DNA from 4 places in the Shewanella acanthi genome. Region 1 is predicted to be linked to each of the others. Evidence: predicted binding sites of a transcription regulator. Region 1 holds the regulator's gene; each other region holds the start of a gene.
The links. The regulator LexA, encoded in region 1, represses DNA repair genes until DNA is damaged. The targets are predictions, from matches to a motif close to TACTGTATNNNNATACAGTA.

Region 1 (8,317 bases):
TCAGCGGCTTGCACTGTATCGCCGGTATTATTGCCCCACGCATTGCGCTCATAGGTAATGACGGCAGCAAGCTGCTCAGCTGTGAGTTGTGTGCCAAATGCCTGCATCGCGGTGCCAGTTTTGCCATGCTTCACTATATCGATGTGATTTTCCACGGGACCAGTCGCGATGGCGCTAGCCGCAAGCGCTGGGAAGGCAGGAGGCATCCCTGTTCCCGTTAGCTGGTGGCAGGCAGCGCAGGTGGCGGCATAAACTTTTTCCCCCTCAGCCATGAGCTCATCATGGGAGAGCGTTGGAAAGCTTGCGGGATCGGCACTGGCAACGGATTCAGGTTGTGACGAAGCGGCTGGTTCGGGTGTGGATTCGGTTGTCGCAGCAGGTGTTGCTTTGGACTCAGTGGCAGTGTCAGCATTACCGTTAAGATAGGCATCCACATCCTTAGCTTGAACCGTATCGCCAGCGTTATTACCCCAAGCATTTCGCTCGTAGGTGACAACGGCGGCCATTTCTTGAGTTGTCAGCTGTTTAGCGAAGGCTTGCATGGCTGTGCCACTCTTGCCGTGCAGGACAATATCTAAGTGAGCTCCAACAGGCCCCGTTGCAATTGGACTGCCTTTAAGGGCGGGAAATACACCCTGCAAACCTTCACCGTTGGGCTGGTGGCAGGCAGCGCAGCGTGCAAGATACACCTGTTCGCCCTGGGCCATTAATTCATCCATCGATAGGGTTTGTGACAGCGCTGCCTGTGCGGCAGCGGCAGCGGCGCCCGCCGCTTGTTTCTGATCAGCAACCCAAGAATCGAACTCTGCTTCCGGTAGCGCCTTGACCACAATCGGCATAAAGCCGTGGTCTTTACCACACAGTTCGGCACACTGGCCACGATAAATTCCGGGTTCATCAATGCGAGTCCAAGCCTCGTTGATAAAACCAGGGTTAGCGTCTTTTTTTACTGCAAAGGCAGGTACCCACCATGAATGGATTACATCTTCTGAGGTCATCAAGAAGCGGATTTTTCGATGGATTGGCAACACGAGAGGTTTATCGACTTCGAGCAGATAATGCTCCCCTTTGGCTTCGGCACCTTCAATTTGTGCCCTTGGGGTGGCAAGAATGCTGTAAAACTCAATGTCTTGGTCGAAATAGCTGTAGTGCCATTTCCACTGTGAGCCTGTGACTTTAACGGTGAGATCTGCGTTAGTAGGATCTTCCATGGCGATTAAGGTCTTAGTCGCAGGAATGGCCATCATAATTAAGATCAGGAAGGGGATGATGGTCCAAGCGATTTCGACTTTAGTACTTTCGTGGAAGTGTGAAGCAACTGCACCTTTGGATTTGCGGTGATTGATCATGGCGTAAATCATCACACCAAATACCACAAGTCCAATAGCACAGCAGATGTACAGAATGGTCATGTGAAGGTGGTAAACCTTGCCACTGATTTCTGTTACGCCTTGAGTCATGTTGAACCGCATATTCTCTGCGGCGAGAGGCGGGGCGAATAGCACCGCGAGTAAACAATACAACCATTGCTTCACAAGACTTCTCCTCTGCCAATTGCGAAAAGCAACTACAAAGAAGAGCAACACAGTAAGTCTCAACTCTATGCAAACTCTTCAGTTCCCAAAAAAGCGATTTTGACTTCAACGTGCGTTAGCGGCTTACTTTTGATTAAGTATTGTTACTGCTGGAATTAGCCACACTGGCACATACTGCTGAATACACCCATTGTTCTCAATATTGTTGGGCAAGTGGAATTCGATATAGCGCTCGAAAATTTGCCTAAAGTTGTGGTATTTAACCGCAACCTGAATCAAACATAAATGCAGTTTAAATTTTGATCAAGCTCACTTATTACTCTAATTGTCTGAAAATCGCCAAAAAAAAGCCTCACATGCATAGGTGAGGCGGCTTTCAAGCAAAATCAGCGGGAAAAATATTTAATGCATTGCACCAAAATAGGTCGTTTGACCGAAACATGTTGGTGAGTTGCCATGGTCGTTAGCATGAGATTGGGTATCACTTCCCTCGATTACTATTCCCATTGCTCTGGCGCTTTTTGCAACAATTTGCAGGCGGCGATTATCACGAGCATCGAGGGAATGGCTCCAAGTGATCACGGCACTTGAGGTGCCACTGGTCAAAGCCTTTTCCATCGCCCAAAGTGTTTCAACATCGTCCTTAGCATGCACTAGTAATACACTGTCCATACGCACACCGGCGCTGGCGAGTAATTGTTTATAGCCGATGCTTGGAGGATTGATTAGTACCACCCAACGTCCCTGCTGGCTTAACAGGGCTAACTGTTGGCTCAGTTGCATCAGCTCTTGTTTGCCTTGGGATTGGGTCGGCATAAACATAATGGGGGTATGCTGCCAGTCAGTATCTGCGTCACGCACGGTATCTAACCATAACCCTGGGTGACGTGGGGCATTACCTAGTAGTTTGTTCATAGCCAATCTCCGTTGCGGATCACCCCGACGGCGAGTCCTTCAATTGTCAGGCTTTGGAAACTTAAATCGACCTTGATAGGCGAGTAGTCATCGTTTTCGGCATGCAAATAAACTAAGTTGCCTTGCTTTTCGAATCGTTTCACTGTGACATCATCGTCAACTCGGGCAACGACGACTTGGCCGTTACGGGCTTGTTGCACTTTATGAACGGCTAATAGGTCGCCTTCGAGGATGCCGATGTTTTTCATACTGTCGCCCCTCACGCGCAACAGAAAGTCTGCAGCGGGGTGGAACATACTCGGGTCAACTTGGTAGTACTGTTCAACGTGCTCTTGGGCAAGAATAGGTTCGCCTGCGGCGACTTGGCCGATGAGCGGCAAACCATTTTCGCTGTTGTCTTCTTCCTCAACGGGGAGACGAATGCCGCGGGAGGTGCCAGGCATGATCTCGATGCAGCCTTTTTTAGCCAAAGCTTTAAGATGCTCCTCGGCGGCATTTGCGCTCTTAAAACCCAAACGGGTAGCGATTTCAGCCCGCGTCGGTGGCATGCCTGTCTCGGCAATATTACGTTTAATTAGCTCTAAAATTTCAGCTTGGCGTGGCGTCAAGGGTCTCATGGTGTTTCCTGTTTTTCCATACAGTTACTGTTAGTATATACAGTATTTTATGTAGTGCAAGTATTAACCATTCTTTAACCAAGTAGGAGAGTATTGGCGAACATTCCCCACTATCTGGTATTCTATTGGGCTAATGAACGTATTTACTTTGCATAACAATAATGCCTAAACAAGACTCTTTTTGGTTAAAATCATTACGTTGGATCCAGAAACATTTAGTGCACACTATCGTGGTGCCTCAGGATCCCTTTGCCGATCTTAATCTGGATGCCTCCAGACCGCTTGCCTATGTAATGAAAACAGAATCCATCAGTGATATTGCTGCTTTAAGTGAAATCACTGAAAAACTAGGCCTTCCTAGCCCCTATGAACCGCTGGTGGTCAATGGCGTCGTTGCGCCACGCGTTGTGTGTCTCGAGGGGCGTAAGCCCTTGTTTGGTAAACGTGCGGGTAATGAATCTTTTCTAGAATGCTTTATGCGTTTATTGGCTATCCATAAAGAAAAGCCTGAACTTGATATTCAGCTGGTGCCAGTTAGCCTTTACTGGGGTCGGACGCCAGGTAAAGAAGACGATTCAATGAAAGCGGCGGTACTCGAACGCGAGAGCCCAACTTGGCTTCGTAAGTGTTTAATGATTTTGTTCCTTGGTCGGCATAATTTCGTGCAGTTTTCTAATGCTGTGTCGCTGCGCTATATGGCTGACGAGCACGGTACGGATATGGGAATTGCCCATAAACTGGCGCGGGTTGCACGGGTGCATTTCCGCCGTCAACGTAAGGTCATGACAGGTCCTGTACTGCCAAATCGTCAGGCAATGTTCCATTCGTTACTGAAGTCAGAATCCCTGCGTAAGGCGATTCAGGAAGAGGCTGCCAGCAAGAAGATTTCCGAGAGCCAGGCGCGTGAGACAGCAATTGAATATCTTGATGAAATTGCAGCCGATTACTCCGATAACCTAGTGCGTATTGCCGAGCGTTTCTTAACTTGGTTATGGAACAAGCTCTACAGCGGTATCAACATTAAAGGTGCCGAACAAATCCGTCAGCTGCACCACGATGGTCACGAAATCGTTTACGTACCATGCCATCGCAGCCACATGGATTATTTGTTGTTATCCTATATTCTGTACTACCAAGGCATGGTGCCACCGCATATTGCGGCAGGTATTAACCTGAACTTCTGGCCAGCGGGGCCTCTGTTCCGTCGTGGCGGCGCCTTCTTTATTCGCCGTAGTTTCAACGGTAATAAACTCTATACCGCCGTATTCCGTGAATATCTAGATCAGCTGTTTGCTAAGGGCTATTCGGTGGAATATTTCTCCGAGGGCGGGCGTTCACGTACCGGTCGTCTGCTCGCGCCTAAGACCGGCATGATCGCAATGACCATGAACAGCGTGCTGCGAGGTATCGAGCGCCCAGTTACCTTAGTACCGGTTTATTTAGGCTATGACCATGTCATGGAAGTGGCCACTTACCACAAAGAGTTAAGCGGTAAGAAAAAAGAGAAAGAATCTGTATGGCAAGTCTTTGGCGCTATTCGTAAATTAGGCAATTTTGGCCAAGGTTATGTTAACTTCGGTGAGCCTATTACACTGCAAAACTTCTTAAATGAAACGGCACCGAATTGGCGCACTGAACTTGCCGATGATCCAGAGCAAAAACCATCTTGGTTAACACCAGCGGTGAATCAGCTGGCTAATCAGGTCATGACCCGTATTAACAATGCAGCGGCGGCAAGTTCTATCACACTGACTAGCTTAGTGTTGTTAGCGTCTGAGCAGAATGCCCTTGAACGCCGACAACTCGAAACCCAGCTGGACTTGTACTTAACGCTGCTCAAAAAGGTGCCTTACACCTCATTCACGTCGGTTGCGGAAGGAGATGGTAAGCATTTAGTGCAGCAGGGGATTGAGCTCAACAAGTTCTCTATTTGCGCTGATCAGTTAGGTGAAATCGTTTCAATTGATGCGAAACAGGCTATTTCGATGACCTATTATCGCAACAATATCATTCATTTATTTATTATTCCGTCGTTAATCGCCAGCTGTTTAACCAACCATAAGCAGATTTCCCGTCAGCAGATCCTTGATGTCGTCAATGACTTCTATCCGCTGCTGAAAGCCGAGCTATTTATGGGGATTAAGGATGTGTCGGCCTATGTGAATCAAATACTCGATCTCTTTATTGAGCAGGAGTTAATAGAAGGCCAAGATTCCTTGTCACTTGTGAATGAACATACCAGCAAGATGCTGTTACTTGCGGGCAGCGTCAGTGAAACCCTGCAACGCTACGCTATTATTTTCAATCTGTTAGCTCATAGACCTAAGATGGAGCGTGCGGAGCTGGAATCAGAGAGTCATCTGCTAGCTCAACGTTTAGGTGCGCTGCATGGCATTGCCGCACCAGAGTTCTACGATAAAAAACTCTATAACACGTTGAGTGTTAAGCTAAAAGAACTGGGATATTTCTCCGACAAAGAAGACAAGTCAGGCGTCGAACGTATTCGTGACCAAGCCAATAATCTGCTTAGCGCTTCTGTCAGACAGACTATCGTAGCCAGTGTGACTGCGGAGCCAAATAGCTAATGGCTAACCATATGAATGCGGCAAAACATCCGCCAGTGGGTAAGTCCTTGCTTGGTGGCGCCATGATTATTGCAGGCACCACGGTGGGTGCGGGGATGTTTTCCCTCCCCGTTGTTGGCGCGGGTATGTGGTTTGGTTATTCGGTATTAATGTTGCTTGGTATTTGGTTTTGTATGTTGATGTCAGGCTTATTACTGCTTGAAACCAACTTGCACTTTGAGCCTGGCGCGAGTTTCGATACATTAACTAAAGAGACCTTGGGTCAGTTCTGGCGTATCGTTAATGGCGTTTCTATCGCCTTCGTGCTCTATATTCTTACCTATGCTTACATTAGTGGTGGTGGCTCGATAGTCAATCATAGCCTTCAGGGCATGGGCCTAGAGTTGCCGCAAAGTGTGGCGGGACTCGTGTTTGCTGTGGTGCTAGCCAGCATTGTCTTAGTCAGCACTAAGGCGGTGGATCGCATTACGACTATTATGCTCGGCGGGATGATCATTACCTTCTTCCTTGCTATTGGTAATCTGCTAATCGAAGTCGATGTGACTAAGCTTGCCAAGCCCGATGGCACGCCAAAGTACTTACCCTACCTTTGGGCGGCATTGCCTTTTGGCTTGGCAAGTTTTGGCTACCACGGCAATGTGCCAAGCTTAGTGAAGTACTATGGCAAAGAGGCACCTAATACCATTATTAAGGCGATATTTGTCGGTACTTTTATCGCGCTGATTATCTATAGCTGCTGGTTAGTGGCGACTATGGGTAACATTCACCGTAGCCAGTTTAGCGAGATTATTGCCCAGGGCGGTAACATGGGCGTGCTGGTTGGCGCGCTTTCAAAGGTGATGGCAAGTAGCTGGTTAAACAGCATGTTAACTCTGTTTGCTAACCTTGCAGTAGCTTCTTCCTTCCTTGGGGTGACCTTAGGTTTGTTTGACTATCTGGCCGACCTTTTTGGGTTTGATGATTCGGCTAGTGGTCGTATTAAAACCGCATTAGTGACCTTTGTGCCACCGACGATTTTGGGCTTACTCTTCCCTAATGGTTTCTTAATTGCGATTGGTTTTGCGGCGCTGGCGGCAACGGTGTGGGCGGTAATTGTTCCTGCGCTGATGGCCTACAAGTCTAGACAACTATTTCCAAATAAAGGCAGTTATCGTGTCTTTGGCGGTACTCCGCTTATTGCGATAGTGGTGCTGTTCGGCATAGTTACTGGTGCATGTCACTTGTTAGCAATGGCGAACTTATTGCCGCAGTTCTCCTAATGTTATTTCACATTAGTGAATAGATTTAAGCCCTCTTTACGAGGGCTTTTTGTTTGCTATTTTCCAATACTATCATCTTTTTAGTGCTCAAACTGGACAGGTAAACAATATCCAGCTTAACTCCTAGCATTGCGAAATGTTAGGAGCCACAAATGAAGATTACTCAGTATGCAGCTGGAAATGCCTGTTGGGTTGAACTCGGGAGCCATGATTGGGTTGGCGCGCAAAAATTTTACCATGCACTCTTTGGCTGGGACTCGATCGAAATGCCAATCCCCGAGGGAAAGTTTTCCCTCTTTAACCTTGAGGGGGATGATCTGGGGGCTATGTATCAAATTCCTGCTGTGGATAAACATATACCTAGCCATTGGCGGGTGTATTTTTCTGTGGATGATATTGAGGCTAGCATTGCTAATATTATTGCCGGAGGTGGCCAGTTACACATTGGCCCCCATGTTGTTGGTGATGCGGGAATCATGGCGCAGGTGAGCGATCCTGAAGGGGCACGATTTGCCCTATGGCAGGCTAAAAATCATATTGGTGCTCGCCGTCAGGGTGAAGAAAATACTTTATGTTGGGTCGAACTCGCCTGTCGGCAGCCACGCACTGAAGAAGGTTTTTACACACTGTTGTTTCCGTGGACAACGCGCCCAAGCAATGTCCCTGGAGTCGATTACACAGAGTGGCAAATCGATGGCCAGTCCATTGGTGGCATGATGAAAATGATGCCCGAATGGGGTGATATTGGCGCACATTGGATGCCCTATTTTGTGGTGGGACATTGTGATGGGTTTGCCGCAAAGGCGCAGGAGTTAGGGGCGCAGATATGTGTGCCGCCAAGTGATATTCCCGATGTCGGCCGTTTTTCTGTAATTGCCGATCCCCAAGGGGCAACCTTTGCGGTGATTAAGCTTGATCAGCTATAGCCGACATATATGCTTAAGTTGACATGAAACCACCCTGAGCACTCTGGCTTGGGGTGATTTCTTTGGGCAGGTCATGATGTAGATTTAATTGGGTTGGTCAATAGCGATAGTCTCTGGGCAATTGCCTTTCTTGGCCTTTGGTGCTTTTGCCAAAAGGGAAGGCAGCGAGTCTTGGCTTTCGATGGTTTGCGGCAGACTTAATCTTATTTCACTCAGTAGTCCCTTAGCACACACCAGTGACAACTTGCTCTGTGAACCTTCTCCGAAACTAATCTCAAAGCTTTTAAGCAGCTCTGTGCGGCTAACCTTGTTACCAATGTTGTCGTGGATAAAACTTTGTACCCAAGTCGAAGCGTTCACTTCTTGGGTCAATTGGGCCGAAAGGGCAAAGTATTCATCCGGGCTTTCATCACGGCAGCTGCCATGTTTCCACCATTCATGGCGTTCCAAACAGCTCCCATGCAAGGCGCTGGGCATCAC
Region 2 (8,317 bases), 1.7 Mb from region 1:
CAAGGTCTGGTAGCCTTTCGTGATCCATTTGGTATTCGTCCGCTGGTGTTAGGTAAAAATGAAACGCCAACCGGTACTGAGTACATGGTGGCCTCAGAAAGCGTTGCACTCGATGCCGTAGGTTTTGAAGTGATGCGCGATGTGGCGCCGGGTGAAGCGATTTATATCTCTTTAGACGGTAAACTTTATACCCGTCAATGCGCGAAAGAGCCAAGCTACTCGCCATGTATCTTCGAATTTGTTTACTTCGCCCGTCCTGATTCAACCATAGACAACGTGTCTGTTTACGCAAGTCGCGTGAACATGGGCGCTAAGCTTGGCGAGAAGATCAAGAAGGAATGGTACGATCACGATATCGATGTGGTTATCCCTATTCCAGAAACCTCATGCGATATCGCCCTAGAAATCGCCCGTTGCATGGATTTACCTTACCGCCAAGGTTTTGTGAAAAACCGTTACATCGGCCGTACCTTTATCATGCCTGGTCAGCAGGAGCGTAAGAAGTCAGTTCGTCGTAAGCTCAATGCCATTAACACTGAGTTTAAAGGTAAGAACGTCTTATTAGTGGATGACTCTATCGTGCGTGGTACCACGTCAGAGCAAATCATCGAGATGGCCCGTGAAGCGGGTGCGAAGAAGGTGTACTTTGCCTCGGCGGCACCGGAAATCCGTTTCCCTAACGTGTATGGTATTGATATGCCAACCTCTAATGAGCTTATTGCCCATGGCCGTGATGTGGATGAAATCGCTAAGATCATTGGCGCAGATGGCATCATCTTCCAAAATCTGCCGGATTTAGTGGAAGCGGTTCGCATGGAAAATCCAGAGATCAAACGTTTTGAGACCTCGGTATTTGACGGTCACTACATCACTAACGACGTAGATCAGTCTTACCTAGACCACTTAACCCAGTTACGTAACGACGATGCTAAGGCGGACCGTAACAAGGATATTGGCACCAACCTCGAGCTGCACAACGTTTGTCATCCTTAATCTGACATCCTCAATGGAATAGCGTGAATCCTTATCCCTGAGCAATAAAAAAAGCCTGTGATTTCACAGGCTTTTTTGTATTTGTTTTGAAGATTACCCAATTAGTAGGTATGTGGACTCAGATTAGGCTTAGCGCCAGTGCGATAAGCCCTCAGGTAACTCCCCTTTAAACAGATTTAGGCTGCTCGGCTTTATCTCCAGTTGCCGCTTCCTCGGCTTTACGTTCAACCCAATAGTCGGCGCGTGGGATCCCTAAAGCTTCTGGGTCGAAGGTGGGCTCAATGCCTTGGCTTTTTTGAGCCTCATAGTCTTTTAGGCACTTAAAGGCGGTCTTTTGCAGCAGGATAATGGCGATGATGTTAAGCCATGCCATTAAGCCTACACCGATATCACCCATGGCCCAGGCGAGGTCTGCTGTTCTTACTGTGCCGTAAACCGTTGAGGCCATTAACACCAGTTTTAGGATCACATTTAACCAAGGGCGGTTAACGTGGCGATTAATGTACGAAATGTTAGTTTCGGCGATGTAGTAGTAGGCAACGATAGTAGTAAAGGCAAAGAAAAACAGGGCGACTGCAACAAACATATTACCAAAACCTGGCATCATGCTTTCCATCGCGGTTTGCACGTAACCAGGGCCAGCAGCAACGCCAGCAATACCCGTATAGAGTGCAGCACCATCAGGGCCTTGCACGTTGTAAAGGCCGGTGATGAGTAGCATAAAGCCAGTGGCTGAACACACAAACAGGGTATCAACATAGACAGAGAAAGCCTGCACTAAACCTTGTTTAGCTGGGTGGCTTACTGCCGCAGCAGATGAGGCGTGTGGACCTGTACCTTGACCTGCCTCGTTAGAGTAAATACCGCGTTTTACCCCCCACATAATGGCAAGACCTAAAATCGCGCCAAAGCCAGCATCGAAACCAAAGGCACTCTTAAGGATTAATAGGATGATATCGGGCAGCTGACCAATATTGAGGATGATAATCACACAGGCAACGATGATGTAACCGAGCGCCATAAAGGGCACTACAGTACTCGCAAAACTCGCGATACGTTTCACGCCACCAAAGATAATAAAGCCAAGCAGGATTGCAATAATAGCTGCTGTCACATTGGGATTGATATTAAAGGCCATTTGCAGACTTGAGCCGATGGAGTTAGCTTGAACCCCAGGAAGTAGCACGCCACATGCAAAGATAGTTGCAATCGCAAACACCCATGCATACCACTTCATGCCGAGGCCTTTATCGATATAGAAGGCGGGACCACCACGGTATTCGCCGTTGATTTTTTCTTTGTAAACTTGTCCTAAGGTTGACTCAACGAATGCCGAGCTTGCGCCTAAAAACGCCACCATCCACATCCAGAACAGGGCGCCTGGTCCGCCAAAGGTAATTGCCGTTGCAACCCCTGCGATGTTCCCCGTGCCCACTCGGCCCGCGAGTGTCATGGCAAGTGCTTGGAAAGAGGACACGCCAGCATCGGTACTTTTGCCATCAAAAATAAGGCGCAGCATTTCGGGTAGATGGCGTAATTGTAAAAAACGAGAGCGTAGGGAGAAAAACAGCCCTACACCGAGGCAAAGATAAACGAGTGCCGGGCTCCATACGATACTATTGACCGCATTTACAATTTCATTCATAAAAATCAACTCCAATATTTAGTTGTTTTTGCAGAGTTTTTATAATAATCACTGATAAAACACACAGTGTGACTAGGCAAATCGGCCTAAGGTTAAATTTTCGGGTACTGCATCGACCTTCAACATAACGATTTTTTGGATTGCTTCATAGTTAAAATTGTTAATTAAATGGTGATTTTGCGTTGTTTTTTGCGTGTTTATAAGAAAACTGTTTATCACCAGCAAGGCTAAACAGCGATTGCTTAGCGCTAAAAGCTGTTGAATTGACAAGGTGTTTGCAGCGGGTCCGAGTTTAGGCTAAATTACACTGTAACTATATACAGTGTTTGTTTTGAAGATGATCCTCTATATCGCAGAAAAACCGAGTCTTGGCCGCGCCATCGCCGACGTGTTACCTAAGCCCCATAAAAAAGGGGAGGGCTTTATTGAAGCCGCCAATGGTGATTGTGTGTCTTGGTGCGTGGGTCATCTTTTGGAGCAGGCGGAACCCGACGCCTATCATCCCGAGTTCAAATCCTGGAAGTTTGAACACCTACCGATCGTGCCTGAAAAATGGCAATTAAAGCCTAAGGCGGCTACCCGCAGTCAGCTGACGGTTTTGAAGACGCTAATTAAAAAAGCGGATATGTTAGTCAATGCGGGCGATCCCGACCGTGAAGGGCAATTATTGGTTGATGAAGTGATTGCCTACCTTGGCGTCACTGGCGATAAATTACATCAGGCTAAGCGCTTACTTATCAGTGACCTAAACCCAGAGGCGGTCAAGCGCGCTTTATCGCAACTTCGTAGTAATCGTGAATTTATTCCCTTATCCACTTCAGCCTTAGCCCGTAGCCGCGCCGATTGGCTTTACGGTATGAATATGACCCGCGCCTATACAATTCAGGGTAAAAAGGTGGGTTATCAGGGGGTTCTGTCGGTTGGGCGAGTGCAGACGCCTCTGCTTGGATTAATCGTGCGCCGCGATGAGGAAATCGCTCACTTCCAATCAAAGCCTTTCTATGAAGTACTGGCCCTGCTGGTAACCGATAATAACGCGGAATTTAAGGCTAAATGGAAACCGAGCGAGGCTTGCCTACCCTATATGGATGAAGAAGGGCGAGTCTTAGCTAAAGGGTTAGCTAACAAGGTCGTTGAGCGAATAACAGATAAACCCGCCCAAGTGACCAAGCTTAATACTCAGGATAAAAAGCAAAATCCGCCTTTGCCCTATAGTCTATCCAGTCTGCAGATTGATGCGGCTAAGCGTTTTGGTATGAGTGCCAAGGATGTACTCGATACCTGCCAGAGTTTATATGAAAGACACAAATTAATTACCTATCCACGATCCGACAGTCGATATCTGCCACTTGAGCAGCATGGTCTTGCACCTAAAGTACTCGCTGCAATCAGTCGCGGAGCGCCTGAACTGCTGACCAATGTCCCAGCGCCTGATCCTAAGCTTAAATCCAAGGCTTGGAATGATAAAAACGTCGATGCCCATCATGCGATTATCCCCACCGAAAAATCACCAAATTTAGCGAGTTTAGGTCAGCGTGAATGCCAGCTTTACCTGCATATTGCCCGTAAATATGTGGCGCAGTTTTATCCTGCCTATTGTTACAGTGAAACCTCAGTACAGGTCACTATCGAAGGGGGATTATTTAATGCTAAGGCTAAACAGGACACGTCACTGGGTTGGAAGCAACTCTTTGCCAGCGATGGGGCGAGTCGTGGTAAGGCTTCGGGTTTGGTGCCACAAGTGGATGATATAACTCATGGTGCGAATGATGAAAAAAATGAAGATGAGGATTTCACGGGGCAGTTACCGCCGTTAACCTTAGGGCAGATGCTGCATTGTACCCAAGGCGAGCTTGTCGAAAAGCTAACCCAGCCGCCAAAGGCGTTTACTGATGCCACACTCTTAAGTGCGATGACTGGGATTAGCCGTTATGTCACCGATCCCCAAATCCGTAAAATTTTAAAGGAAACCGATGGTCTTGGGACTGAGGCGACACGGGCGGGGATCATCGAGCTATTGTTTAAACGAGGTTATATCGTCAGGCAGGGTAAATCTATCATTGCCACCGATGTCGGCAAGGGGCTCATTAATAGCTTGCCCTTAAGCGCGACAACACCGGACATGACCGCACTATGGGAGTCGAGCCTTAATCAAATTTGCCATAAAGCAACCTCCTATCAGGGATTTATGCAGCCGTTACTGGGCACACTAACCTCATTGATTGAAAATGCGGGCGCGCAATTACCCCAAGCGTTAAATGGCTTAAAAGGCCAAGGATATCGCAAATCCACGAAGAGTAAGTCATTTAAGGGGGCCTCATCCAAGGGAAAGTCCAACTACCGCAGGGCAGCGTCTAAGGGAAAACCCTCTAGCAGCGCGGCAAAAGGTTCTGCAAGTAACGCAAGTGCGACTAAAACGGCTCAGGCTAAAACCACTTAGTTAAAACCCTTAAGTTGAAAGCGCAGTAAGACCAACCGTGTTAATAAGGACTCGGTAAAGGAGTTAGTCAGTTAACCCTTAACCCTTATCTCGGCAAACCTTAGTCGTAAGGTTTAGCCTTAAAGTTTACGCATAAAATTTTAGACGAAATTGATGGATGTAAAGCTGTGGGAGCAAGCCCTTTGGCTAATGCTTTTTTCTTGGAAAGCTATCGTGTCGATGAGTTTCCAAGGTGATTGGTTGAAAAACCTAAGTGGCTACATTCAGAGTGATTGAAGTCTTGATGGCATTGAGCGGGAATCAGCTTGAAGGGGCGAAGATTTTGGGAAAAAAAAAGAGTAAACCAAGACGGTTTACTCTCACGGAAAATTGGTCGTTGAATATTTTTAGCCAAAATCACTCATATGAATGAGGAGCTTCTATACAATGACAGCAATTACTTAATTAACCCTTAAAATACTCTTTTATCTTAAGTTGTTACCGCGGTTGAGCTGAATGAGTTTATCGAGGATGTGCTCGCCATCCATGCGGATCCCATTGTGCTCGTATTCCGAGGTCAGCCAGTATTTTAACTGTCCCACTTGTTTTGCCGTTTCTAGGCTGTAATCCATCTCGACATACATGTCTTCGCTGTAGATTGCCGCCGCAACGGGAACCGTATTTTGGCTTAGGGTGTCGATATCGTAGAGCGTCGGCCAATCACTCTTATTAGCAAGCAGGTCTGCTGCGGCTTTGAGTGGTGCTAAATGACTGAATTGGTCGAACATCCACGGATAAATCATTTCCCCTGTAAATAGGAAGGCTTTACCGGGCTGATAATTAAATTCGCGATATGTTTGTCTTACTCTATGGGCCGACCACTGGGAGGCATTTTGCTGACAATAAATGGCCTCGTGCAGCAGGGCAAAAATCGGGTTAGTGTTATAGTCGAGCAACTGGCAGAAATGGTTTAAAAAGAGTGGGTTAATGTACTCACCCTCTGCTGTGTCGACAATGGCTTGCTCGAGCAAGTAATACAAGGATTCTGGGCCCTGTTCCATTCCCAGATTAATGCCCAAAAGTTGCAACATCTCGACCGTAAGTGTTTCGCCCGTTGCGAGTTTGACGTCATGATTACGCAGGTAATTTGCTAGACGCTCGACTAAGGGTTTTGCATCCTTAAAGCGGTGGAAGAAATCTTGATTTTTGGCGAGCACTCGCTTGTAAGTGGCATGGTAGACTTCATCGGCATGCCTTGCGAGTGATGGGATACCGCCGGTGATATAGGCTTCACTTACGCCTTCTGCCGCCGAGCTTAAATAGCGCAGGACGCAGAACCCTCCGAAGCTTTGACCTAAAATAGCCCATTTTTCGTTTGGGGATAATTGGGCACGAATGGCCTCTGCATCACGCACGATATTATCGGCTCTGAAATGCCCTAAGTAGTCAGCTTGTTCTGACGCCGTTAGATGGGTCAGGCTTTGGTAATTAATTGGACTTGATAAACCTGTGCCCCGTTGATCGAGTAATAACACCCTGAACTCTTTGAGCGCGCGGCGTATCCAGCCACTGTTACTTGCGGGGCGCATCGCCGCAAACCCAGGTCCTCCTTGGAAAAACACTAAATAGGGCAGTTTTTTATCTTTATTATCGATGCTGCATAATTCCCTTGCGAATACAGTTAACTGTTGACCCTTTGGTTGCTGATAGTCCAATGGCAGGGTAAAAGTATGTTTTTGGGCTAGGACACCCGCAAGCATCATATCGGGATTCATTATTCAACCTTAAAGGGTAGGGCGGTATAAGCGGTAGATTGTATACAAATGTGCTCTGCGAGCAAGTTGCGAATATTTGAATCGCTCTTGGTTAAGATCAATATTTATTATGAAAAAGTAAGCCATTATGGGGCAGTTAGCGTAATCTATCGGCTATGGACAACACGAGATTGAAGCTATGAAGTACCTAATTATTCCAGTGACCCCGTTCCAACAAAACTGCAGCTTGATTTGGTGTGAGAAGACCCATCGCGCCGCTGTGGTTGATCCGGGTGGTAATATTGAGCGGATTCAGGCTGAGGTCGCCAAATTGGGGCTGACACTGGAGAAAGTGTTACTCACCCATGGGCATATCGACCATGTTGGTGGTGCCAAGCAGCTGGCTCAGTTAGAAAATATTCCGATTATTGGTCCCCATATTGCGGATAAATTTTGGATAGATAATTTGCCAAAGCAGAGCCAAAATTTTGGTTTTCCCCATTGCGAAGCCTTTGAGGCTACCCAATATCTGAATGAGGGCGACAGTGTTACTGTCGGTGTTCAGCAGTTGTCTGTGCTTCATTGTCCTGGCCACACCCCTGGGCATATCGCGTTTTACTCAGCGCCAGCCAAACTCGCTTGGGTAGGAGATATTCTGTTTAGAAGCTCTATTGGTCGAACCGATTTTCCCCAGTCAAATCATAGTGATTTAATTAATTCCATCACTCAAAAACTCTGGCCACTGGGATCTGATGTGGCATTTATTCCAGGCCATGGTCCTATGAGCACCTTTGGTGAAGAGAGGGAGCATAATCCCTTCGTTGCCGATCAACTATTGCGCTAAGCATGACAATATTTCGCCCCTTATTGAGTTAATTGCGTATGGGGCGAAATAGCATGTGCATACTTTCAATTCTGCCTTAATTCTAAGCTGTCTACCTAGCGAAGTTCTGCATGAGAGTCACTCACCAAGGATTATTTGGCGAGTTAATTTTATTGCTTCACCTCGGTGGCGTGTGGGCTCGATTTGTCGTTGGACTGCTTTGGTTTTTTGCCATAGTCCGTGAATAATTTGATGCATAGAAATCAATTCACACAAGCCTTAACCAACCAAGCTTAGGTGGGTTAATTATCCCTTTGACGTGTTAAGCAACTCGAAAGAATATTGCTTGGCTCGATTTGATTTTCTGCTGATGAATATCCCATCACTTAGGTTAATTTTTGGTTTTATTACTACAAACAAATGAGCTTCATCGAATTTTTAGGTATTAATGTCAAAAATAGGTATTGGATCAGGTTTTTATTTTTCAATTAGAGGTAACTTAACCACTTCCACGCTTGATGACTTTAGGGTTGTTATTCCGGTAAGCAAGCTCCACAGGAATGTGATTTCATTTGCTAGCAGCGTTGGTCCTGCTGAGCAGTGGCTTTGTTTTATCGGAATATCACAGGGACGTTGTCTGTACTAAAACGCAGGCGCCCATGGGTTATCAATGCTTTTATTCC
Region 3 (8,317 bases), 500 kb from region 1:
TGATGATGTCATCCATGTGCTTTTCGAATAACGGTTGCAGAATGTCTTTTAAATCTTCAGCAATTTCAAACGCTTTGATTTTTGCAGGGTTGGACAATCTGTCCATCATATTGGTGATGCCGCCGTGCTTTAATGCTTCAGTCACGGTTTCCCAGCCCTGTTGAATTAATTTCGCGGCATAACCTGGCTCAACGCCATCAGCCACCATCTTGTCGTAACCTAAAATCGCACCGGTCTGCAGCATGCCGCACAGGATGGTTTGCTCACCCATAAGGTCAGATTTTACTTCGGCGATAAAGGATGACAGCAATACGCCGGCACGGTCACCCCCTGTCGCGCTCGCATAGGCCTTAGCGATGTCTAAGCCGTCACCATTAGGGTCATTTTCAGGATGAACCGCAATCAGTGTTGGCACGCCAAAACCACGTTTGTATTCTTCACGCACCTCAGTGCCTGGGCACTTAGGCGCCACCATCACAACCGTGATATCGGGGCGAACCTGCATGCCTTCTTCAACGATGTTGAAACCGTGGGAATAGGACAACGTTGCGCCTTGCTTCATCAGTGGCATCACAGTGTTTACAACATTGGAATGCTGTTTGTCCGGCGTTAAGTTCAGGACCAAATCCGCATCTGGGATCAGTTCTTCGAAGGTGCCAACGCGAAAACCATTGTCTGTGGCTTTTTGCCATGAAGCACGTTTTTGAGCGATGGCTTCAGCGCGAAGTGCAAAGGCGATGTTGAGGCCAGAATCACGCATGTTCAGGCCCTGGTTAAGCCCTTGGGCACCACAACCTAAAATAACAATATTCCAATCTTTGATGTAATTGCAGCCATCGACGAACTCACTGCGATCCATAAAGCGACATTGGCCCAATTGCTCTAATTGTTGACGTAAATTCAGAGAGTTAAAATAGTTAGCCATCTCAGACACCACCCTTCAGTCGGAAATATTTGTCTCAACCCAATCCATTAAATGTTAATGATTGGTTGTCATTGAAATCACTATAACCTATGGCTATCGTTGCTTAAAATGATATATTCGAAACTTAATATTGCGTTTTATGCAATATTGTTTTCGACCTTCAATTTCTCAGGTTGCAGCGAATAGGACGAAGTTATGGATATACGTACCCTGAAATTGTATCTGCATTTGTGTGACAGTTTGCACTTCGCCAAAACGGCGGAGCAGATGCACGTCAGCCCATCGACATTAAGCCGTGCGCTGCAAAGATTAGAAGAAGAAGTTAACGCCAAACTGTTTGAGCGGGATAACCGCAGCGTGACCTTAACCCACGCGGGGAGGGAATTTAAAACCTTCGCCGAACAAACACTTAATCAGTGGCACACCCTAAAGCACAGCATCGATATCAAGCAAGATGTGCTGCGCGGCAGACTAAATTTGTATTGCTCAGTGACTGCCGCCTACAGTCATCTCCCCAGTTTGTTAGATCGCTTTCGCCAAGAACACCCCTTCGTGGAGATTGCACTCACTACGGGCGATGCTGCCAATGCGCTTGCCGAAGTGCAGCAAAACCGTGTCGATATCGGTATCGCAGCCCTGCCCGATCCCTTTCCGAACAATTTGTATTTCGCTAAGATTGAAGATGTGCCGCTATCCATCATAGCCCCCACAATGCGCAGCAAAGTGCAGCAACAAATCAGCCAAACCCCGATTGATTGGGCCAAGCTGCCCTTTATCATTCCCGAACACGGCCCCGGCAGACGCCGCGCCGATAACTGGTTCAAACAAATGGGATTCGTACCCAATATCTATGCCCAAGTTTCGGGACAGGAAGCCATTACCTCCATGGTGGCGTTAGGCTGCGGCGTGAGTATTACGCCCGAGGCGGTGATCAATAACAGCCCTGTGCGGGATCGTATTCAAATCATCCCTTCCCCAAAGGCCATAGCCCCCTTCGAGTTAGGTTGTTGTTGCAAGATCAAACGCTTAGATGACCCCATCATAAACGCCTTTTTAGAGGTGATATAAAAAAGCGAGGCCATGCCTTTGTAGCATCGCCTCGCTCTTCTTTTTAAAACCAAAATGTGATTAGGTATCGGGCGATGCCGCTTTGTCATTGTTGGCCTCAATGCGTGTCACTAGCAATTGGTCGACCTTGTAGGCGTCGATATCCACCACCTCAAACTTATAACCCGCATAGTTCACAAAGTCAGTGCGTTTAGGGATTTTTCGCAGCATATACATCATAAAACCGGCGATGGTTTCGTAGTTTTGATTGTGTGGGAACTCTTCAATCCCAAAGGCACGCATTACGTCGGTAATCGGCGTCACGCCATCCACAAGCCACGAATTACTATCACGGGCAATGATTTGCTCTTCACTCTCGTGCAACGACCATGCACCCATTACTGCGCGTTGCAAATCGTTGGTGGTCACAATCCCTACCACGAGGGCATATTCGTTCATCACCACGGCAAAGTCGGCGCGGCTGTTTTTAAAGTATTCCATCGCCTCAGACAGGCTCAATGTATCAGGGATGATTAAGGAATTATGCACTAAAGTATTGTCATTTAAGGTGATTTTTTGACCATTGATAACACGGATTAATAATTCCTTGGCATCCACAAATCCCTTAATCACATCAAGCTGACCATCGCAGACCAAAAACTTAGTGTGGGGATCTTCGGCAATTTTACGCTTAATATCTTCCTCGCTGTCCTGCAGTAGAAAGTACACTAAGCTCTCACGCGCGGTCATGGCGGAGGTGACTGAAACGGTTTGCATTTCAAATACGTTTTCCATCATTTGCTGCTCACCCTTGTCGAGTACGCCCGCCTCGGCACCAGCATCCATTACCGCATAAATATCGTCTGGGGTGATATCGTCGTTTCGCGCGGTAGGGATTTGCAGCAGCTTAAAGATGCCGCTCGCCATCCCATTGAAAAACCATACAAGTGGACGAAGTACAGTGATGCAAAACGTCATTGGACCAACGAGTGTCAGCGCCACGGTTTCAGGCATCGCCATCGCGATACGCTTGGGCATCAAATCGGCAATCAGAATAAAGGCACTGGTCACGATAAAAAATGACATCACAAAGCTTGCCTGAGTGAGCCAAGGATCGCTCAACCAAGGTGATAAAAATTCATAGAAATAGGGACGAAATGCCGACTCACCCACGATACCGCCCATGATGGCGACCGCATTCAAACCAATTTGCACTACGGTAAAAAAGCTGCCGGGATGGGCTTGGAGTTGCAACACTTTTTCGGCGCGGGCATCGCCCTCATCGGCTAACTGACGTAAACGGATTTTTCGCGATGCAGCCAGTGCAATTTCCGACATAGAGAAAAAGCAACTCGCCCCAATTAAACACAATACGATCATCACGTTATCTAAGAGACTCATGAAACACCTTTCGATTAACACTAGACTGACTTGAACCGGCGGGCGCTGTAATTTCCCGCCAGTAGAATTTGAGCCACCGATTTCACATCTTTAATTTGTAGGATTATTTTACAGGGATGGCGATAAGGCCTTTACTTCACTAACAAAATCACCCAACGTTTAAAAAGCATATGGGTTTATTATATCTGCTATTCACTTTTCTATTCGTTTTTCTGCTATGGCTAAATGCGCATGCAGAGCCTGACCCACTTAAGTTACGCTTTTGTGTCGAAGAGACGGAATATCTGCCATTTAATTACCTTGTCAGACGAAATGGGATTAAGACTGATCAGGTTAGTGGCATGGGCCGACTAACACGCACATTCAAACCCATCGACGTTGTCTATGACGTGTTGGCTTAACCTTGGTTGGTAGCGTTGTTTAAAACAACGTACAAAGAGGCAGTATCGATACCGTGATGAGTGCGTCAATGAATTAGCAAAAGGCAACCAATTATATCCCATCCGCGACCTATTATTCTCTCATCCACTGTTATTTTTATTTAAAAGCTGAGCTAGATCCGCCATTTCCCACAAAATATTTCAATCAGTTGGCTGAGTTCGGTACAGTTTTTGGCATTGAATGTCTTTAATTACGGTAATGTTGGTAAGTTCAATGAAACGCCCTTAATTGAGATTAAAGCACTTTGGCACATCCCAAAATGCTGCTTCGACTAAAGATGTAAATTCTTCCTTGTCCGCTCATCTCGCAGGGACTTTGGAGCGACTCAAATACAGCACGTTCACAGAGAGCCTTCTAGCCAAGCCTTCCCAATGCCAAAAGCACCTTTCTATTTGTTGATTTCTAATCAATCGCCCCATAGGGTTCCCATTGCCTACGACTTCACCACCCAGTCAATAAACAATAGGCAAGCAAACACCCTGGGCTTTTATCTGCTTTTCTTCAATCACTTAGCCTCGCTGGCGATAGGGGCAATAATTAGGTTTAGGGCCAATCTGCGGATGATTGCGGCAAGTTTCGGGACGCTGATGATAGATAGTGCAGCGGCGGGTTTTACTGTCTAGATACAAACAATCGTCATTGGCCATGCGTGCTAGGGTAAAAATCGAAGTCTTGTGGTTAAAGTTATCGATTAGCCGCGCCTTTTGTAGCCTTTTAGCAATGGCTTTGAGATCGCCCTCTGCTTCAAACTCATCCACAAGCGCCATGCGCACTAAATCACTCACAGTCACTTCAACGGGCAGCGTGCAGCAGGTCGCATGGCAGGTATCGCATAAACCCTTGCGGTATTTTTGCCATGTGGCGAGGTCGTCAATATTAAAAATCGCCACCGAATTTGCCGCGTTTTTACTGCGTTTAGACACGTTACAACCCTGCCAATTACATTAAGGACAAGTCAAAAGGGCGGCAATTATAGCAAGCCAACATCATAAATAAACACGGCACGTTTAAGGTATAAGCAGATGAAAGATGCCTGTCGGAGAGTCAAGAATTAAGGCTAAAAAGCTCAAGATTGCCTTAAGACTAATCTCTGTTAATATATGTATAAATTCACAGTGATTGAGTGCTAACGACTTGCAGCAATTGGATCTTGTTCCGATTACAGACCTTAAAGGCGTCGCCAAAAAGGTCGCGGAAAAACTCGCGAAGCTCGGCATTACGACAGTCCAAGATCTGCTGTTTCACCTTCCCCTGCGTTACGAAGACCGCACTCAAATTTATCCCATTGCGGCATTAATGCCCGGCAACTACGGCACGATAGAAGCCGAAATCCAGTCAACCCAAATTATTCAGGGCCGCAAACGCATGCTGGTGTGCAATGTCCGCGACGAAACGGGCAGCATGACACTTCGCTTCTTTAACTTCTCCGTCGCCCAGCGCAATGCCATGCAAAATGGATTAATGATCCGCGCCTACGGCGAAATCCGCCGTGGTAATCATCAAGCTGAGATAGTGCACCCCGAATATAAAATCGTCTATCCCGGTGAAGATATTCGCCTAAGCGACACACTCACGCCTATTTACCCAACAACCGAAGGCCTAAAGCAGGCGAGCTGGTTAAAACTCACCGAACAGGCGCTGGAATTATTAGAAGACGGCGGTCTAACCGAGTTACTGCCAGCGAATCTGCAACCCAATAACTTAAGCCTAAAGCAGGCACTGCAAACATTGCACCGCCCCCACGCAGGCATTTCCCAATTCGATTTAGAGTTAGGTCAACACCCCGCGCAGCAACGCTTAGTACAGGAAGAACTACTGGCCCATAATCTCAGCATGTTACGCCTGAGGCAGCGCGCTAACTTAGATGCGGCCGTCTCCATGCATGCCACAGGGCAACTCCTCAACCCCTTTTTAGCGTCATTGCCCTTTAAGCCCACTGGCGCCCAGCAACGGGTTGTGGCCGACATCGGATTGGATTTAGCTAAACCCCACCCTATGATGCGCTTAGTACAGGGCGATGTGGGCTCGGGAAAAACCCTAGTGGCAGCCCTTGCGGCGCTGCAGGCTATCGAAAGTGGTTATCAGGTGGCAATGATGGCGCCCACTGAGCTTTTGGCCGAGCAACACGCCGCTAACTTTGCCGCTTGGTTTGAACCACTCGGACTCAAGGTTGGCTGGCTCGCGGGGAAACTCAAGGGAAAAGCCCGTGCTCAATCGCTCGCAGATATTGAATCCGGCGCGGCGCAGATGGTGATAGGCACCCACGCGATTTTCCAAGAGCAAGTGACCTTCAATAAATTGGCGCTGATTATCATCGATGAACAGCACAGGTTCGGCGTGCATCAGCGTATGGGGCTTAGAGAAAAAGGTATGCGACAGGGATTCCACCCCCATCAGCTGATTATGACCGCCACCCCGATTCCGCGAACCTTGGCAATGACCGCCTACGCCGACTTAGATACCTCGATTATCGACGAGTTACCACCCGGCAGAACGCCAGTAACAACTGTCGCTATCCCCGATTCTCGCCGCAATGAAGTACTGGAGCGCGTTCGCAGCAGCGTGATGCACGACAAACGTCAAGCCTATTGGGTCTGTACCCTGATTGAAGAATCTGAAGTGCTCGAATGCCAGGCCGCGGAAGACACCGCCGAGGAGCTGCGCCAAGCATTGCCCGAACTCAATATAGGGCTTGTTCATGGGCGGATGAAAAGCGCTGAGAAACAACAGATTATGGCCGAATTTAAAGCGGGCAATATCCATCTGCTGGTTGCCACCACAGTCATTGAAGTAGGCGTGGATGTACCTAATTCTAGTTTAATGATCATTGAAAACCCCGAGCGCCTCGGGCTGGCGCAACTGCACCAACTGCGCGGCCGCGTGGGTCGTGGCGCCATCGCCAGTCACTGCGTACTACTTTACAAAGCCCCCCTGAGCCAAACTGCCAGTCAACGGCTGAATGTGCTCAGACAAAGTAACGATGGTTTTGTTATTGCGCAGAAGGATTTAGAAATTCGCGGGCCGGGTGAAGTATTAGGCACAAAACAAACGGGACTTGCCGACCTCAAAATTGCCGACCTTGTAAGGGATCAAGCACTCATCCCTCACATTCAGAAATTGGCCAGCCATCTTATGGTACAAGCTCCTGCGTCAGTCGATGCCATCATCTACCGTTGGTTGGGGCATAAACAACAGTATGTACAGGCATAACGGCGTGCTAACCCATTAAGGGCAAATATATTTGCCATGCACGATAGGGTGCTATGGACATGTTTGTGGAATCTTGCACAATGGATGGGTAACCAAGGGCGAGTTCTCACAGGTCATTCACATCGCTGCCGTTACCAATTTCCTTGAAACTGAGTCTAAGGATGTAAAATGCAAGTTAACCAAGAAGATAGAATAACCCCTCAAGAAACCTCATCGGGCAGTAATCGCTTCGCGATGTTTGCGATCGTGCTGGTTATTCTGCTCTCTATCGCGGGCTACTATTACTACATTAAGGATAACAGTGGCCCAAAACTCATTCCCAATGCACCGATTGTACTTCCCGAATCGCCACCTACTGAGCCGATGATACTTGATAGCAGCCCAGAAGAGCCTGCTCAAAACGAGACAGATACACAAGAGCCAACCACAGAAACCTTGAATAGTCAGGAAATGCCAGAGCCGGTTACCATTGTCGAAACCGTGCCGAGCCTGCCTGAAAGTGATGAATTTGTTCATCAAAAGGCCTTAGCCATCATTAACAACACCCAAGTAGGTTCAGCGCTGGTCACCCAAGACTTAGCGCGCCAGTTTGTAGTATTTGTCGATAACTTAGCCCAAGGGGATTTGACCCGTAAAGTCAGCCCAGTGAAAGGCCCTGAAACTCTATTTAGCGTTTCTGAGATCACCAACAAAGTGTATTTAAATCCAGAAAGCTACCACAGATATGACGCCTACGCGTCTGTATTGGCCAATATGGATAGCCAGACCTTATTGGCCACCTATAAGCAATTAACCCCGCTATTTGACGAGGCGTTTGCTGAGCTTGGTTATACTGACGCCAAGTTCAATGACCGAATACTGCAAGCGATAAAACTGATGCTCGCAGCACCCATCATCGAAGAGCCGATCGAACTGAGTTCAATTAGTGTGAACTATCGCTTTGTGGATCCTAACCTCGAAGCGCTGCCCAGCGCTCAAAAGTTAATGATCCGCATGGGACCAGAAAACTCCCGCAAAGTAAAAGCCGCGCTGCGAAAACTCGAAAACCAGTTGGCGCAGTAATATTCGGGTGAATTGCCCCGCTTGACCCCAAAAGGCGCATCCAGCGCCTTTTGTCTTTTCAGCCTTCCTTGGCTTGTCGTGTTACCTAAGTGCTATGAGCCAAACTGTTACAGATAGATAAACGTCATCTCACCAATTCAAAAATGGCTTAGCCTTTGCTTATATGTGCCATAAATCTACTGCTCAAAAAAGATTGAAGACAAGGGCTGCGTTAAAGCATGGAGACTTATT
Region 4 (8,317 bases), 1.3 Mb from region 1:
TTTTCTGGTTGGCTACCGCCAGCTTGCGCCATATCAGGGCGACCGCCGCCTTTTCCGCCAACTTGAGCGGCAACCATAGCAACTAATTCACCCGCTTTAACCTTGCCAACTAAGTCATTGCTCACGCCAGCGATTAGGTTTACTTTACCTTCCTGGGCAACACCTAACAGGATAACCGCAGATTTAAGCTTTTGTTTCAACTCGTCTTGCAGACCACGCAGTGCGCCTGCCTCAACGCCTTCAAGCTTCTTAATCAGTATGTTAACACCGTTAACTGATACCGCATCACCCGCTAAATCCGCACTTGCAGCCGCAGCTAACTTATCTTTAAGTTGCTGCATGTCTTTTTCAAGTTGCTTCATTTTATCGAGCTGCGCTTTAAGTTTTGCCACAACCGAATGCGTGTCGCCCTTAAGCAGCGCAGCCGCTTCTTCAAGCTCAGCCTGTTGCTGGGCAACATAGGCCATAGCAGCCGCACCGGTAACCGCTTCAATACGACGAACACCAGCCGCGATACCGCCTTCAGAGGTGATCTTAAACAGTCCAATATCACCAGTGCGGCCCACGTGGGTACCACCACAAAGCTCGATAGAGAAATCGCCCATGGTCACAACGCGAACCTCGGCATCATATTTCTCACCAAAGAGCGCCATTGCGCCCTTCGCTTTAGCTTCATCGATAGCCATTTCAGCCACTTTGAGCTCATGGTTACGGCGAATTTGCGTGTTAACCAGCTCTTCAACTTGTTTAAGTTCAGATGCTTTTACCGCTTCAAAATGTGAGAAGTCAAAACGTAAACGCTCTGGGTCAACTAACGAGCCCTTTTGGGTAACATGTGTTCCCAGCACCTGACGCAGCGCCGCGTGCAATAAGTGAGTCACAGAGTGGTTTAACTGAGTACGGTGACGCAGTTTTTTGTCCACTTTGGCTTCAATGGCTTGACCAACACTAATAGTGCCAGTCGCTAATGTGCCCTTATGGCCTGAGGCTTGACCGAATTTTTGCGTGTCGTTTACTACAAATTCAACACCGTCAGCGGCCAGAACACCTTTATCGCCAACTTGACCACCTGATTCTGCGTAGAATGGTGTTACATCTAATACAACAACTGCTTCAGTACCGGCATTGATTGAATTAACTGACTCACCGTTAACATACAGTGCAGTCACTTTGCCTTCGCCAGCTAACTCTGTGTAACCGCAGAAAGCTGTTTCAGCATCAATCTTAAGTGCGGCGTTATAGTCTGCACCGAAGTTACCAGCAGCTTGTGCACGGCTACGCTGCTCAGCCATTGCCGCTTCAAAACCTGCTTCGTCAACGATGATATTACGCTCACGACAAACGTCAGCGGTTAAGTCCACAGGGAAGCCGTAGGTGTCGTACAGTTTAAATACGGTTTCACCGTCTAAGGTGTCGCCTTTCAATTCATTTAACGCGCCATCGAGAATGCCAAGACCACGCTCAAGCGTACGCGCAAATTGCTCTTCTTCTGCTTTAAGCGCTTTTTCAACAATCACTTGCGTATCGGCTAAACCTTTAGCCGCATCACCCATCACTTCAATTAGAGTTGGCACTAGCTTGTAGAAGAAGGCTTCAGTTGCACCTAGCTTGTTACCGTGACGTACAGCGCGGCGGATAATACGGCGCAACACATAACCACGACCTTCGTTAGATGGCATAACTCCGTCAGCGACTAAGAAAGCGCATGAACGGATATGGTCGGCAATTACGCGCAGTGACTTGTTCGTTAAGTCGGTCGTACCGATGATTTCAGCGGCTTTTGCAATGAGTGCGCGGAAAATATCGATTTCATAGTTTGAGTGAACGCCCTGCATAATTGCCGCGATACGCTCAATCCCCATACCTGTATCCACTGAAGGTTTTGGCAATGGTTGCATTTCGCCTGAAGCTTGGCGGTTGTACTGCATGAATACGATGTTCCAGATTTCGATGAAACGATCACCATCTTCTTCTGGGCTGCCAGGACGCCCCCCCCAAATGTGGTCGCCGTGATCGTAGAAAATCTCGGTACATGGGCCGCAAGGACCGGTATCACCCATTTGCCAGAAGTTATCTGACGCATAAGGAGCGCCCTTGTTGTCGCCGATTCGGATGATATTTTCAGCCGCAACGCCAATCTTTTTATTCCAGATTTCAAAGGCTTCATCGTCTGTATGATAGACAGTGACACACAAACGTTCTTTGGGCAGCTTTAGGGTTTCAGTCAAGAAAGTCCAACCGTAACGAATCGCATCTTCTTTGAAATAATCACCAAAGCTGAAGTTACCCAACATTTCGAAGAAGGTGTGGTGACGGGCTGTGTAACCCACGTTGTCTAGGTCGTTATGCTTACCACCAGCACGCACACAGCGCTGCGCTGTCGCCGCACGGGTATAGCTTCGCTTATCCATGCCTAGAAACACGTCCTTGAACTGGTTCATACCGGCGTTGGTAAATAAAAGCGTTGGATCGTTGCCCGGTACCAGTGAACTACTGTCCACAACTTGGTGACCTTGGCTGCGGAAATATTCGAGGAAAGCACTTCTAAGTGCTGCTGTCGTTTGATACATGAAATCGTCCTGAATTGGATAAGCATGATCAGCTACGCTAAAAGTAGCCGTAATTTTATTGCCAGCATTATAAGCAGACTGAAGAAAGACAACCAGCCTTGATTAGAGATATCGCTATTCAGAAACTGATATTTTCGACGAGTTTGCCACTCATGTAGCAGATGAGGGACAGCTAAGGTGCGAAGGCACTTAAAGAAGTCGACGATAACTTAATGGGATTGCAGCTAAAAGATAGAATTGGTTGAACAAAATAAACAGTTAAACCTTGGAGCCTCTTTGCGCTACTCGTCAAAATCATCCGTAGGGTCGTAATCAAGGGCGTAGCTTACCTGATCATAGCTAAAGCCTTGGCTTAACATAAAGCGGACACGCTTCGCCTTTTCCTTAGCTAGCGTCTCCCTAGCGCTATCGCCTTTCACCTGAGTAACCTTTGGCGTACCGTATTTTTTAACCGCTTTGTCTTTAGCCAGTTGAAACCAATCACATTCAGCGTTATTAATTGCCGTTTCGATGCAATCTTTACTTAATCCTTTTGGCGCAATAGCTTGGCGAATACGAATAGGGCCATGGCCCTTAGCAATATGACTGCGAACGAGGAGCTCTGCGTAGCGTTTATCGTTAATAAAACCTGCGGCCTCACAATCATTGAGTACAGGGTCTATATCAGATAATTGAAAACCCTTATCGAGCAATTTAGTGCGGATTTCGAGGCGGGAATAGTCGCGGCGCGCTAATAGCGCGACCGCGATTTGACGGGCTGATTGACTCAGAATACTTCACCGGTTTCGAAGTCAACGTTACCTTCATTGCCTTCGCTGCTATCGTCATCGCTAGATGAAGACAGGGCACCTGGATTGCTCAGCAGCAGCTCACGTAATGTCTTGTCAATTTCAGCAGCAACGGCTGGGTTTTCAATCAAGTACTTACCGGCGTTTGCACGGCCTTGACCGATTTTATCACCGTTGTAGCTATACCATGCGCCAGCTTTTTCAATCAGTTTGTGAGCCACACCTAAATCCACTAACTCACCAGTACGGTTGATACCTTGACCGTATAGAATTTGGAATTCAGCTTGTTTAAATGGCGCAGCAACTTTGTTCTTAACTACTTTAACGCGAGTTTCGTTACCTACAACCTCATCGCCTTCTTTGATAGAGCCAGTACGACGGATATCTAAACGTACCGAGGCGTAGAATTTCAGTGCGTTACCACCGGTTGTGGTTTCTGGGTTACCAAACATTACACCAATCTTCATACGGATTTGGTTGATGAAGATAAGCAGAGTGTTTGATTGCTTTAAGTTACCCGCTAACTTACGCATCGCTTGGCTCATCATACGAGCGGCTAAGCCCATGTGAGAGTCACCAATTTCACCTTCAATTTCCGCCTTTGGCGTTAACGCGGCTACCGAGTCGACGATGATCACATCAACGGCGCCAGAGCGAGTTAAGGCATCACAAATCTCAAGTGCTTGCTCACCGGTATCTGGTTGTGAACACAGTAAGTTATCGATATCTACGCCTAACTTTTTAGCATAAATTGGATCTAATGCGTGCTCTGCGTCGATAAACGCACAGGTCTTACCTTCGCGCTGAGCCGCAGCAATCACTTCTAATGTCAGAGTCGTTTTACCCGAAGATTCAGGACCATAGATCTCAACGATACGACCCATTGGTAAACCACCGGCACCCAGCGCTACGTCTAACGAGAGCGAACCTGTAGAAATAGTCTCAACATCCATAGAGCGATCTTCGCCCAGCTTCATGATGGAGCCTTTACCAAATTGCTTTTCAATTTGGCTCAATACCGCAGCAAGTGCTTTCTCTTTGTTTGGATCGACCTTCATTCCTGTTCCCTCATCCAGACAGTCTCTGTACTGTCAAAAGTGATATTCAAAGTTAAAATTGGGCAATTCAAAAAGCCAAGCTTTCTGTCTTAATCTGATGACTAGTATACTGTACAATCATACAGTATCAATACCTGTGGATGATTTATTTTTTTGCTCCTTGATTTTCCTTTCCAGCACATACCGTTAGGCACTTTTGCGCCAATATATTCTGCTAAAAGCAGAAATTCCCAGCTTTGATGCTCAAATTAAGCTGAATTATTGCTAAGATTGGCGCGGTTAATTTTAGACAGTACAGCCAAAATTTGACCACCACTGTACAACCGCATTCTGCCCTTGGGCTGGCACAACGGACGATATCGATTTAATGAATGTAATTGACACCAATGATTTAGAAAAACACACCCCTATGATGCGTCAATATTTGACGATGAAGGCAGAGCACCACGATATGCTGCTGTTTTATCGTATGGGCGATTTCTATGAACTCTTTTATGACGATGCTAAGCGAGCTTCAGAAATGCTGGGGATTTCGCTTACTGCTCGAGGTAAGAGTGGTGGCGATCCCATTCCCATGGCGGGCATCCCTTACCATGCGGTTGAAGGTTATTTAGCAAAGCTGGTTCAAATTGGTCAATCTGTTGCGATTTGTGAGCAAATTGGTGACCCCGCCACTTCAAAAGGGCCAGTTGAGCGCAAGGTCGTGCGCATTGTTACGCCCGGTACCTTAACCGACGAAGCCCTTTTACAAGAACGCCAAGACAACCTGTTAGCAGCGGTTTATCAGGGTAAAGTTGGCTTTGGTTACGCGACACTCGATGTGTCATCGGGCCGCTTTGTGATTGCTGAATTAGAAACCAAAGAATCCCTTGAGGCTGAGCTGCAACGCACCAATCCAGTCGAAGTGCTCTACAGTGAAGATTTTGGTGCCTTAGAATTACTGCAACAGTTTAAGGGTAAGCGCCGTCGTCCTGAGTGGGAATTTGACTATGACACCAGCATCAAACTGCTACTTGCGCAATTTGGTACAAAGGATTTACATGGCTTTGGCATCACAGATGCGCGACTCTCATTGCAAGCCGCAGGCTGCTTAATGCAGTACGTAAAAGATACCCAACGTACCGCCCTGCCCCATATCAATGCCATTACCCGTTTTAATCAAACCGATACGATTGTGCTCGATGCCGCCACGCGCCGAAATCTCGAGTTGACCCAAAACTTAAGCGGCGGCCGTGAAAATACCTTAGCAGCAGTGCTCGATAACACAGCAACGGCCATGGGGAGTCGTATGCTGCAGCGCTGGATCCACCAGCCGCTTCGGGATCACACGCAAATCATTGCCCGCCAAAGTGCTGTCAATGAGCTACTCGAAACCGCGATTCATGAAACATTATATGATCAATTAAAGGCCATTGGTGATATCGAACGAATCATGGCAAGGCTTGCCCTGCGCACCGCTCGTCCACGGGACTTTGCGCGTTTACGTCAGGCTTTATCCCTATTACCCGAGCTGCAACAGACCTTAAATCAGTTACAGGCTCCACACACCCAAAAACTTGGCCAGCTGCTGGGTGAATTTCCCGCAGAGCAGGAACTGCTGGAGCGCGCAATTGTCGATAATCCGCCGATGCTCATTCGCGATGGCGGCGTAATCCGTGAGGGTTATAACAGTGAGTTAGATGAATGGCGTGGGCTAAGTGAAGGCGCGAGTGACTATCTAGTACAACTCGAAGCGCGGGAAAAAGAACGTACAGGTATAGCGACACTTAAGGTCGGTTATAACCGCGTGCACGGCTACTACATCGAAGTGAGCCGCTTACAATCTCAGCAAGTGCCGCTTAATTATCAGCGCCGCCAAACCCTTAAGAATATGGAGCGCTATATCACGCCAGAGCTAAAAGAGTACGAAGAAAAAGTGCTTTCAAGCCAAGGCAAGGCGCTGGCATTAGAAAAACAACTGTGGGATGAACTATTCGATCTTATCCTGCCCAAACTTCATGAACTGCAAGATTTTGCAAGAGCCGCGGCTGAGCTTGATGTCCTCAGCAATTTTGCCGAGCGCGCTGAAACCTTAGGTTACAACTGTCCTGAACTCAGCACAGACATTGGCGTAAAGATTGAAGCCGGTCGTCACCCAGTAGTAGAGCGTGTCAGCCAAACGCCGTTTATCGCAAACCCTGTGACACTCCACAATCAGCGCCGTATGCTGATAGTGACCGGTCCCAACATGGGCGGTAAATCGACCTATATGCGTCAAGTGGCACTGATTACCCTGATGGCACACATCGGCTGTTTTGTACCAGCAGACCGCGCCGTTATTGGCCCAATTGACAGGATCTTTACTCGTATTGGCGCATCAGACGATTTAGCCTCTGGCCGCTCAACCTTTATGGTGGAAATGACCGAGACAGCCAACATTCTGCACAATGCCACGGCGCAAAGTTTGGTGCTGATGGATGAGATTGGCCGCGGCACCTCAACCTATGATGGACTTTCTTTAGCCTGGTCTGCGGCGGAATACCTCGCTGCACAGGTTGGTGCGATGACGTTATTTGCTACCCATTATTTTGAGCTAACTCAACTGCCTGAAATGATGGCAGGCGTATATAACGTGCATTTAGATGCGATAGAACATGAAGACACCATTGCCTTTATGCATGCAGTGCAAGAAGGTGCTGCGAGTAAGAGTTATGGCTTACAGGTTGCAGCCCTAGCTGGCGTTCCTGCAAAAGTGATTAAGGCGGCAAAACATAAGCTACATCAACTTGAGAGTCGCGATCATCAACTGGAAGGCTCGAGCACTAAGACGCCAATCCAAACACTACTAGCACTGCCAGAACCTTTAGCACACCCAGCAATTGCCAAACTGGAGTCTATCAATCCTGATAACCTCACCCCGAGACAAGCGCTCGATTTACTCTATGAATTAAAACGCTTAAGTTAACCTAAAGTTTCAATAAACCTTATCGTTAGCGCAATAAAAAACGCCCACTTAGGGCGTTTTTATTGAAGATTAAACTACGATAACTGATGCTTAACTTACAAATTTAAGCTCATTTAAAGAACTCATTTCGATCACTAATTTCTGAAAAGTGCTTCGACTGAAAGTCCCTGTGCACCAAGTAAATCGCGTAGGCGTTTTAAAGCCTCAACTTGAATTTGGCGAACCCGTTCGCGGGTTAAACCAATTTCGGCTCCTACATCCTCAAGGGTTGAAGGTTCATAACCGAGTAATCCAAAACGGCGGGCTAATACTTCGCGTTGCTTGGTATTGAGCTCATTTAACCATTTAACGACTGAGTTAGAGATATCTTCGTCCTGCACTTTATAGTCTGGCCCAACATTATCATCGTCGGCCAACACATCTAAAAGGGCTTTATCGTTATCTCCACCTAAGGGGATATCAACGGAGGTAATTTTTTCATTGAGTTTTAACATACGGCTAACATCAACACTGGAAACCTGCAGTTTTTCAGCAATTTCTTCAGCAGTGGGTTCATGATCGAGTTTTTGCGCTAATTCCCGAGCCGTACGTAAATACACATTCAATTCTTTCACAACATGGATGGGCAAACGAATCGTGCGGGTTTGGTTCATAATGGCACGTTCAATGGTTTGTCTGATCCACCAAGTGGCGTAGGTAGAAAAACGGAAGCCTCTTTCGGGGTCAAATTTTTCAACCGCACGGATCAAACCTAAATTGCCTTCTTCAATTAAGTCTAACAATGCTAGACCGCGGTTGTTATAACGACGGGCAATTTTCACCACAAGTCGAAGGTTACTTTCGATCATGCGGTTACGGGATTTTTCACAGCCTTTTAAGGCTTTACGAGAAAAGTAGACTTCTTCTTCTGCGCTCAGCAGAGGGGAAAACCCTATTTCACCTAAATAGAGTTGGGTG

Region 2: a site for LexA is predicted at 2,944-2,963, ahead of K0H61_RS06410 (DNA topoisomerase III). Genes of this name have one in related genera too.
Region 3: a site for LexA is predicted at 4,913-4,932, ahead of recG (ATP-dependent DNA helicase RecG). Genes of this name have one in related genera too.
Region 4: a site for LexA is predicted at 4,524-4,543, ahead of recA (recombinase RecA). Genes of this name have one in related genera too.

What each region holds. Positions count from the first base shown of each region.
Region 1 covers NZ_CP080413.1:3,890,909-3,899,225, reverse strand. The annotation lists gene coxB (cytochrome c oxidase subunit II) at 1-1,535, opposite strand, end outside; gene K0H61_RS16715 (cell division inhibitor SulA) at 1,938-2,450, opposite strand; gene lexA (transcriptional repressor LexA) at 2,447-3,067, opposite strand; gene plsB (glycerol-3-phosphate 1-O-acyltransferase PlsB) at 3,229-5,652, shown strand; gene mtr (tryptophan permease) at 5,652-6,911, shown strand; gene K0H61_RS16695 (VOC family protein) at 7,064-7,837, shown strand; gene K0H61_RS16690 (ribonuclease T2 family protein) at 7,922-8,317, opposite strand, start outside.
Region 2 covers NZ_CP080413.1:1,421,107-1,429,423, forward strand. The annotation lists gene purF (amidophosphoribosyltransferase) at 1-993, shown strand, start outside; gene K0H61_RS06405 (alanine/glycine:cation symporter family protein) at 1,160-2,638, opposite strand; gene K0H61_RS06410 (DNA topoisomerase III) at 2,976-5,078, shown strand; gene K0H61_RS06415 (alpha/beta fold hydrolase) at 5,543-6,832, opposite strand; gene K0H61_RS06420 (MBL fold metallo-hydrolase) at 7,011-7,655, shown strand.
Region 3 covers NZ_CP080413.1:261,136-269,452, reverse strand. The annotation lists gene ilvC (ketol-acid reductoisomerase) at 1-925, opposite strand, end outside; gene ilvY (HTH-type transcriptional activator IlvY) at 1,121-1,993, shown strand; gene paeA (polyamine export protein PaeA) at 2,054-3,373, opposite strand; gene K0H61_RS01270 (YkgJ family cysteine cluster protein) at 4,324-4,737, opposite strand; gene recG (ATP-dependent DNA helicase RecG) at 4,949-7,024, shown strand; gene K0H61_RS01260 (DUF3014 domain-containing protein) at 7,193-8,086, shown strand.
Region 4 covers NZ_CP080413.1:1,067,818-1,076,134, reverse strand. The annotation lists gene alaS (alanine--tRNA ligase) at 1-2,570, opposite strand, end outside; gene K0H61_RS04750 (regulatory protein RecX) at 2,852-3,319, opposite strand; gene recA (recombinase RecA) at 3,337-4,416, opposite strand; gene mutS (DNA mismatch repair protein MutS) at 4,784-7,360, shown strand; gene rpoS (RNA polymerase sigma factor RpoS) at 7,495-8,317, opposite strand, start outside.